DNA from 2 places in the Ruminococcus sp. NK3A76 genome. Region 2 is predicted to be linked to the other one. Evidence: riboswitches for the same ligand, from Rfam matches in the RefSeq annotation. Region 2 holds a riboswitch; the other holds the start of a gene.
The links. A riboswitch is a leader RNA that binds a small molecule or an ion and turns the genes downstream of it on or off. The one in region 2 is predicted to bind cyclic di-GMP.
Positions count from the first base shown of each region.

Region 1: linked by a shared signal. The riboswitch ahead of CD05_RS0100965 (hypothetical protein) and the one ahead of CD05_RS0109610 (hypothetical protein) in region 2 are both predicted to bind cyclic di-GMP.

Region 1 covers NZ_JMMA01000002.1:169,403-173,837, reverse strand. Annotated here, with positions in the region: gene CD05_RS19320 (anti-sigma factor antagonist) at 1-705, opposite strand, end outside; gene CD05_RS0100970 (hypothetical protein) at 844-1,137, opposite strand; gene CD05_RS0100965 (hypothetical protein) at 1,221-1,991, opposite strand; cyclic di-GMP riboswitch class I at 2,279-2,362, opposite strand; gene CD05_RS0100955 (MBL fold metallo-hydrolase) at 2,557-3,372, opposite strand; gene CD05_RS0100950 (hypothetical protein) at 3,411-3,629, opposite strand; gene CD05_RS0100945 (acyltransferase family protein) at 3,732-4,349, shown strand.
Region 2 covers NZ_JMMA01000002.1:2,062,659-2,067,093, reverse strand. Annotated here, with positions in the region: gene CD05_RS0109615 (leucine-rich repeat protein) at 1-474, opposite strand, end outside; gene CD05_RS0109610 (hypothetical protein) at 920-1,771, opposite strand; cyclic di-GMP riboswitch class I at 1,855-1,939, opposite strand; gene CD05_RS0109605 (leucine-rich repeat domain-containing protein) at 2,128-4,435, opposite strand, start outside.

The sequences.
Region 1 (4,435 bases), 1.9 Mb from region 2:
CTTTATCCTTTCAAGGTAGCCCAGAAACTGCTGCTTCGAGCTGTTGAGCCTGCCCTCAGGCACAGTTTGGCTGTTGACGAGCTTTAAAAACTGCGCATACTGCTTTGTTATCTCCACCACTCTGGAGGTGTCTTCTCTCAGCACGTCGTTGAGCGTCCTCGCATTAAGCAGCTCGAACACCGAGCCGTAGCTGTTGCCGACCTTGACGATATCATAGGATATCGCAGTAGGCACGCCTGCTATAAGCGCTGTTTTGGCAAGGCGCTTTTCATTCTGTATCATAGCAAGGCTGTCGGCCGATTCATAGACCTTGACCACCGTTTCATCATCTATCCTGTAAACAGTGCCGTAGAAGCCCTTGCCTATTATCTCGCAGCCGTCAACGCTTATCTCACGCTTTTTCTTTGACACCTCAAACAGCTCGGTAAAGCCGGTCGTTTCGAGTATGTCATATATCTGAGAAGATACGTTTATCATCTGCGGCGGCTCGTCTGAGAGCTTTCTCAGCTTCATGAGCACTCTTAAGCCTGCGCTTGATATATATTCAAGCTCTGACATATCAAGTATCAGCTTTGAAGCACCGCTCTGCGACACGGCCGCAAGCGCCTTCTCCTCGGCCTCTGCTGCGTTTGTAGTATCTATCCTGCCGCCTAAGCTGACAGTCAGTATCCCGTTATCAAGTGTGTGTGTTATTGTCATTCCCATAGCGATACCTCCATTTCATACCGGCTGCGAATCAAAAATGATAAGGGCAGCCTTTATCACTTTAATTATAGCAGAAACAGGGCATTTTGTCAATTGTACTTAACAATAAAATAACGCCGGGTTTTTCATCATTTTGACCTATTGGCAAGAATAAAAACTCCCCCTCACCGGCAATTGCAGCAAGGGGGGGAAAAAAGCTATTGCTCGCCTGCGACAAGGCTTGCGGCATCGTCCTGCGAGAGCGGGCAGCCCCGGCACAAACTCCCAATCTGTTGCCCCGAGCTCGTCCTTAACACGCTTTTCTATCATCTCGCCGTATTTGTTATTCACAGCAGCGATACAGATACTGCCATAGCCGCCGTCAGGTGTTTTTTCCACAGACACTATACAGGTAGGCGAATACATAGCATCGACAAACTTCTGGAGATCCATTCAAGCTACTTTCCGCAGCCATGCCCCGGGCGTTCACATTTTACCCGGAGGAGTTTGTTATCATATGTCACCTTCGCATCGCCTTACTGCCCACGGCTCATAAGCCCCATAAAGATGAGCCGCTCCCTGATGCCTGCCCTTGTACGGCGAAGCTCTGCCGAGATGTCATTAAGGCTCATGCCGCATTCATACATCACACGAAGGCTCTCAGTCTCGTCCTGCGTCCAGGGCTTGCCCCGGTTTTCATACTTGCTGCGCTTAAGTTCTTCCTTAAGGTCAGCCTCCTGTCGGCAGACCTCGGCTATGGCGGTGATATTATCAAAGACAAACTGCTGTGCGCTTTTGTTGTAGGTGACATACCTTATCACCCTGCCCGTCTCGTCTTCAAGCTCTGATTCGTATATGCCTATCTCACGGCCTGCATCTGTGGGCTTTGTTATTTTCCGTCCTGCGTCAGTTGTCTCCTCGCTCAGAAAGCCTGCATCAACAAGCCATGCGACGACGGCCGTTCTTGTGAGCTTGCGCATTCTTCCGCTGTCGATAAGCTCGTTTATATATGCTGCCAGCTTTGAGACTGATAGCGGCTGTACTGTCGGCTGCAGCGAGTCTATCTGCTCCTCAGTCAGCGAGAAATACTCCTTATCGGCACTGCGAAGGCGCACTGTCCTCTCTCTTTCAGCGCCTTCCTCGATAACACTTTCGAGCACGCCCGAGACATACGTCAGGCATTTTGATATACGCTGGTTTCTCACGATGTCTCCTTCCCTGACAGGCTGCCCGGTCAGAGGATCAACACCCATTGCAAGGCTGTCAAGATACATTTTTGCACGCTTCATTATTTCAAGCTCTGTCATATCGCTCACTCCTGCATCTGTTATACTATGCTGCTATTATACCACATTTTTGCGGCCGCTTCAAGCACCTGCAATACCACAAAAAGAAAATAGGGGCTTGACACATCCCGGTGCCAAGCCCTTATTCTATAGGGGTAGTAATATGAAAAATCGCTTTATCGGGATAAAGGAGGAAACCCTCAAGCATATCATGCTGTCTTTTCTGACGAAGCTAAAAACAAAAAAGACAACACGTCACAAATAAACGCATTGCCAACAATAATTGCCATATAACAGAAGCTCACGCCCCCGGCAACCGGCTGTCATACTCATACGAGGTTAGACCCTTGGCTTTGCGTCGCTGCCTTTCGGCAGGTTTGCCCATTTACTATACATAAATTATACCACTAAGGAGTCCGCTTGTCAATAGAAAGCGGCATTTATCACTAATTATTGGCACATTAGATAAATAAGGGGACTATATATTGTGTATGATGACATTGTTTCTCCCACCATTTGACATATCCCTGCTCCGTCCTGAATAATAAAGGCAACACCCGACAGGTATCTCCTGCCAGGTGATGTTTTATCTTCCCTTTATCTCTATCCTGTCAAGAATGCCCTGAACGCTTACGTTCTGATGTGTCAGATACATTCTCGCAACGTCCTGAATGAACACCCTATCCGCCCCGGTCTTTTGCTCTATATCCTCGGCAGTATATCCCTTGTCTACCATCTTGGTTATCCTTTTGACAAGTGCGTATGTATCCTTGCCGGAAAGTCCGGGCTTCTGAGCCGCCCGACTGTCAGGCTGTGCAGGCTTTGCATGGCCGTAGTAAACTGTCTTCGGCTCAAGTGCAAGCAGCGTGTTCCAGCTTTGCTCTATCTGCGTGCCCTTGTGCACCTCAAGCTCGTAGAGAGGGTTTAGATCACCCACAAACAGCGCACACTCACTTTTGAGCCATAGCGATATGCTGTCGTCGCTGTGGCCGGGGGTGTGTATCAGCTCGCCGTCGATGCCGAGCCCGCTAAGAAAGCTGCGGCTGGTATCAATTGTTATCACCCTCACTTTGCTGTCGTCTATCGGGATAAACTGTGTGTTGTTCTCCTTTTCAAATACATGGTCGCTGCTGTGCAAAAAGCCTTGCTGCACATCTGCGACTGCTATAGTCACGCCGCTGTCTGCTATCTGCTGCGCTATGCCCATATGGTCGGGGTGAAAGTGCGATATCAGCAGGCAGTCAATATCCTGCAGCCTCAGCTTTTTCTCGCCAAGCGCCCGGCAAAGCAAAGGGAAAGTCCCTGCCCAGCCTGTGTCAAAAAGCAGGCTGCCTTTCTTGCCGGTGATAAGATATGTGTTGGTGTTTGAATATTTAAGCTCTGTTATCGTTTTTGAGCGCATACGATGCACCTCCTTTTTCGGCTTGCCTTTACAGGTATTCAACAGCTCCCGGTCATAACAAGCTGCTCGTATTCCTCCGCTGTGACAGGCTTTACCAACTCGTCAGGGAACCCTACACACTCAAAGCCGAGTGCATAGGCCTTGTCGGTATCCTGTGGACTGTTTATCCTTACGACAGGTCCGCTGTCTATGCCAAGATAGCTGTCATACAGCGTACATTCCATTCCGTTATACATTACTGTTTTGTGTTTGTTCATAGCTGCACCTCGCTATCTTATTATACCACAAGGCCTGCAATCAGTCAATTGACTTTTAATAGCCTGTCTGATATAATAAGACCATGGGGGGTGAACCCGAAAATGCGAAAGCACTACATTGACAATATCAGGTGGAGCGCTATAAGCGTTCTTATAATATACCACGCAGCTATGGCATTCAACACATGGGGCGAGCCCAACTACATCACCCTGCATGGCAGCCGTGCCGTTATCAGCATAGTCGTTTTTCAAAGCCCTTTTCTTATGCCGCTGCTGTTTTTGCTGGCTGGGGTGAGCACTAAGTATTCATTATGCAGGAGGACGGCCGCCGAATACATAAAAGAGCGTGTCACAAAGCTGCTTATACCTCTTACTATCGGAACATTGATGATAATGCCGGTAATGACATACCTTGCCGACCGCTTCAACTGCGGATATAGCGGCTCGTTTGTCTTGCATTACAAAGTGTTCTTCACAAAGCTCACGGACATGACAGGTGCTGACGGTGGGTTTTCTGTCGGGCATCTATGGTTTCTGGCATATCTGTTTGTGATATCCTGCCTTTTCATTGCCACATCAGGGCTGCAAAAAAGGATAAACACAGCCGTCTTAAAAAGCAGCAGACACCCGACCGTGATGATACTGCTTGCCGGGTTGCCAATCATAGTATTCCACGAGCTGCTGTCTATCGGCGGCAAGAGCATACTTGAATACCTTTAGGCAACACCGCTGGGCCATTGTACGTCAGACACGCAGTCAAATTTTTCGTCAGATTGGCTAAATTTACCGCAGGAATACTAACATAT
Region 2 (4,435 bases):
TATGTAGTTGCCTTTGCCTGTTATCATGATCGTTGCAGTACCGATCTTGATGTTATTCTTGTAAGTTATTGTGTAGTCTATATCATTCTTTAATGTTTTAGTACCAAGTTTTACTAAAGGTTTCTGCTTGATAGCACTGCCTGTATAGGTTTTTGCAGATATGCCAGAAACTATTGCCTTGGTCATATTGTATTCATCTGGGACATCCAGCAAATTATACTCAATACCATTATCTATAGCATATTTTTCGGCAGCAGTACCCTTATAGCAATTGATAACAAAGCCGGGAACTTTTATAATCTTATAATCCTTATCATAAGTATATCCAAAAGCATTATTATCTATTGTTTTTACCGATTTCGGGATAGTTACTGATTTAAGATCGTTACAACCTAAAAATGCATTTTTCTCTATTCTCGCAATAGTATCAGGAATAGATACAGTCTTGATTTTAAGGAATAATTCAACCGGCATAAAGCCTCTTCCCATTAGCCCCTTTACAGGTACACCATCAACATTATCTTTGATAACAAGGTTTTCAGGACAATTATCATTGTTCAAATAAAACATATCTGCCATATAATAATCAGAGCAGAATAGTCTTACCCACATACCATCCATATAGCCCATTGTCCCAACTTCATTCAAGTACACAATGCCATCATTCGATTCAATGTGTTTAGCTCGAGATAAAAGCTCACTTGATTTCATTGTGCTCTCTTTACCTGTAATAAAATCACATACTGTAATATCAATATCTTCATTTTCCGGATCATTACCGCTTTCCTGCGCATTTACAATATTTATATTTACAAAAGCATCTCTTTGAGGAACTAATGTCGCACCTCCTATAAAACTAAACGCTAATGCAATTGATAACAATTTTTTTAACATACAGTCTTCACCCTTTCAAAACCACTTATCTCATACCCAACTGAGCCATTTTTACAGATAACGTTTCTATCTTTGAATTATCTTCGGATAGAATAAAGTTAATTAATATGGGAAGGTTTTCAGAATCTTCAAAATCAAAGTAATAAGTAAGATTCTTTCTTCCGTATTTGATATATATATCGTAATACAGCAATTCATCATTGATCGTTTCATGATCCACCATATCATAATTTGTTTTAATATAGTTTCCCAAATCGGTATCCTCCGTATAATCACCGTCATACACAGGCGTTCCGAGAGCTTTGATTATCTCATCATAAGATGAATCAATCGTCAATCCGCAGGGTAAAGACACATCAAACATATTTTCTCTGTCTTTTATGTGAACTATAATGGTTCCGTATACTACATCATCAAAATTATCAGGATCCATTATTGCACCATCAGCAAATGATATATAATTGCTGCTACTGTTTTTAAAGTACTTAGATGAGTAGGCATATTCATCCTTCTGCTCAGTCCAACCCTTTTTAGTGAATTCATCGGGAGAAAGTGAGCCTTTAACAAGCTTGACCCCATCTACTACTACAGTTTCCTTGACCTTGCTGTAAGATGGCTCTTCAGGCTCCGGTTCTGGTTCCGGCTCTGTAGTTGTTGTTTCATTCGTAGTTGTTTCCTTTGCGATCGTAGTAGTGGTAGTAGTTGTTTCTTCAGATGATCCTTCGCTATTATCATCAGATGTACTATCGGTAACAACCGTGCTGTTCGCTGAGTTATTCGTTGAATTATCATTTGAATTGTCTGTATCACCACAAGAAACAAGCATTGTTGATAACAAAACAGATGTTATTATTACTTTGATAACATCACATTTCATATTCATTCTCCTTTTTACAATATAATAAAAAGCAACACATACAAAACGCATTGCCTTGATAAACATATCGACAGAGCGTAAGCTCCGGCAACCGGCTGTCATTCTCATATGAGATTAGACCCATTGGCTTTGCGCCGCTGCCTTTCGGCAGGTTTGCCTATTAATTACAGATTAATTATATCACAGCAGATATTTGGTCGTCAAGAATTAACAATTTCACGTGTCAAATATCATCAAAATGAATAAAACAGTACTGTTTGAATTGTATATGATGCCAATACAGTATTATACAAAGAAAGAGCTTGACACTTCAAAAGTGCCAAGCCCTTCTATATTGGGTGGTTATATGAAATGATCTACTTTATCTTAACCTTCTTTACTGCTGAGTAACCGCTGTAATACTTAGTACCACTAACAGTCTTATAGCTGCGTACCTTGACATAATAAGTCTTGCCCTTTGTGAGCTTGCTTATTGTCTTTGATGTACCACTTGCGTTTACTGATTTGGTAGTCGCCTTAGTAAACTTGCTAGAAGTCGAGTAGGTTATCTGATAACCCGTTACGCCTGATACCTTGCTATATGTGGCTTTCAGCTGCTTAGTCTTAGGACTTGTTACTGATTTGAGCGTAGTCTTTTTCGGGTTGATCTTGAAGGTCGCCTTTGCTGTACCTGTGTATGCGCCTTTACCTGTTATCGTGACTGTTGCAGTACCCATTGCCTTATTGTTCTTGTACGATACTGTGTAGTCTGTACCCGATTTGAGCGTCTTGCTGCCGAGCTTTACAACAGGCTTCTGAGTTATAGCCTTTCCTGTGTATGTCTTATTCGACAGGCCTGTTATCTTCGCCTTAGCTATACTTGTTCTTGTCAGCTTAGTCTTGATATTATCCTTGTAGCTGTTACCGCATACTGAGCAGGTGTGAAGGGTATAGCCCTGTGCATCGTAGGTGGGCTTTACTACCTTTTCGGTGTACTTATGACCTGTTGCCTTTATTGTTTCGGTATAGCTGTCACCACACGAGCAGGTGTAGGTCTTCACGCCGTTCTTTGTGCAGGTTGCAGTTGTTGTTACCTTTGAGGTGTAGGAGTGGGTGTGTGTCTCTTGTAAGACTACATATTCTATTTCATTTTCAATTGCATATTTTTCAGCTTCACTATCTTTATAGCAGTAGATAATAAAATCAGTAATCTTTTTAGCCTCATAAGTCTTTTCATCTGTATAAAAACCTATTGATCTATAATCAATATAATCTACACTTTTGGGTATGGTTAGTTTTTTGAGATTATTACATCCAGTGAAAGAATAACTAAACAAACACTTTGTTGATTCAGGTATAACAAATTCTTGAAGACTGCTGCAATTATATAGACTTATCCCAGAAACATCAGAACCTATTGGTATTACTATACTTTTTAGTTTAGAACAACCACTTAAATTCAATTCACCATTAATCTTTGTACTCTTGGGGATATCTATTTTCTCAAGCTTTTGAAATGTCACATCATTTAATACTAAACCGTCAATTACCGCATTTTCAGGAAATACGATTTCTGTGATACTGTTATATCGATCTTTAGAAAACTTATCACCAACGTAAAAAGCGTTCCTTTGGATTTCAACAACGTTTTTCGGTATTATCATCTTACCCGTTAAATAATAATCTTTCCCAATTTCATTGCCACTGTTGTCATATAATTCATGATCACTACAGTCTGCAAGAAGCAGTATATTATTAACAATCAGGTAAGGATTATCCTTTGTATGATATAATGCCCATTTTTTGTATAATTCCGTTCCCATCAATGCATTATATCCTATCTTCTTTACAGTTTTTGGTATAGTTGCATTTGTGCACTTAGGAGATGTAAGATAATAGTATGTACCGTTTTCATATTGTATTTGTTCTACATAAACACTTAATCCGTATAATTCTCTATACCAACTGATAAAAACATCTGTACCCATTATTATTGAAAAATCAGACTTACTGATTCTTTCTCTAACGTCTTTACCGGGTCTAAAAGCATAGTCACCTATTTCCTTAACTGTACTTGGAATTGTAAGGCTATCTATATTCGCACAAAGTAATAGTTTAGTGACATCTATATCATACAACGCATTATTAACGGCAGTATAATACTTATTGCCCTTTTCAACCGTTATTGTTTTTATTGCATTACAAGATAAAAATGGATTTCTATCAATAAAGATATCATTTATTTGGCTTGAAATTTCAACATTTTCAATTTCAGGGGGGATATATAATATATGAGTTTTATCTTTATTATATACCATACCCTTTAATGATGAATAATATGGATTATCTTTTGAAATATTAATAGCTTTTATCCTATTTTCGACTCCATAATACTGTTCAAATTGAGGAAAATAGTCTTTATCTAAAGAATAACAATAGCCGCTCCCAATGTTTATTGTATCAACATTGAAATCCGAAAAAGCATATTGACCAATCTGCGTAACACTATCAGGAATATTAATAGTTTTAGCGTGTTTATAAATGAATTCATGTGTTTCATCAATATAATCATAACTGAAACACCAGTCACTTATAGATACTGTTCCAGATCTTACATTTATAATTCCATTACTAGGCACATCACCTTTATAACTTATTGCGACATTACCAAAGTAGATTACACCA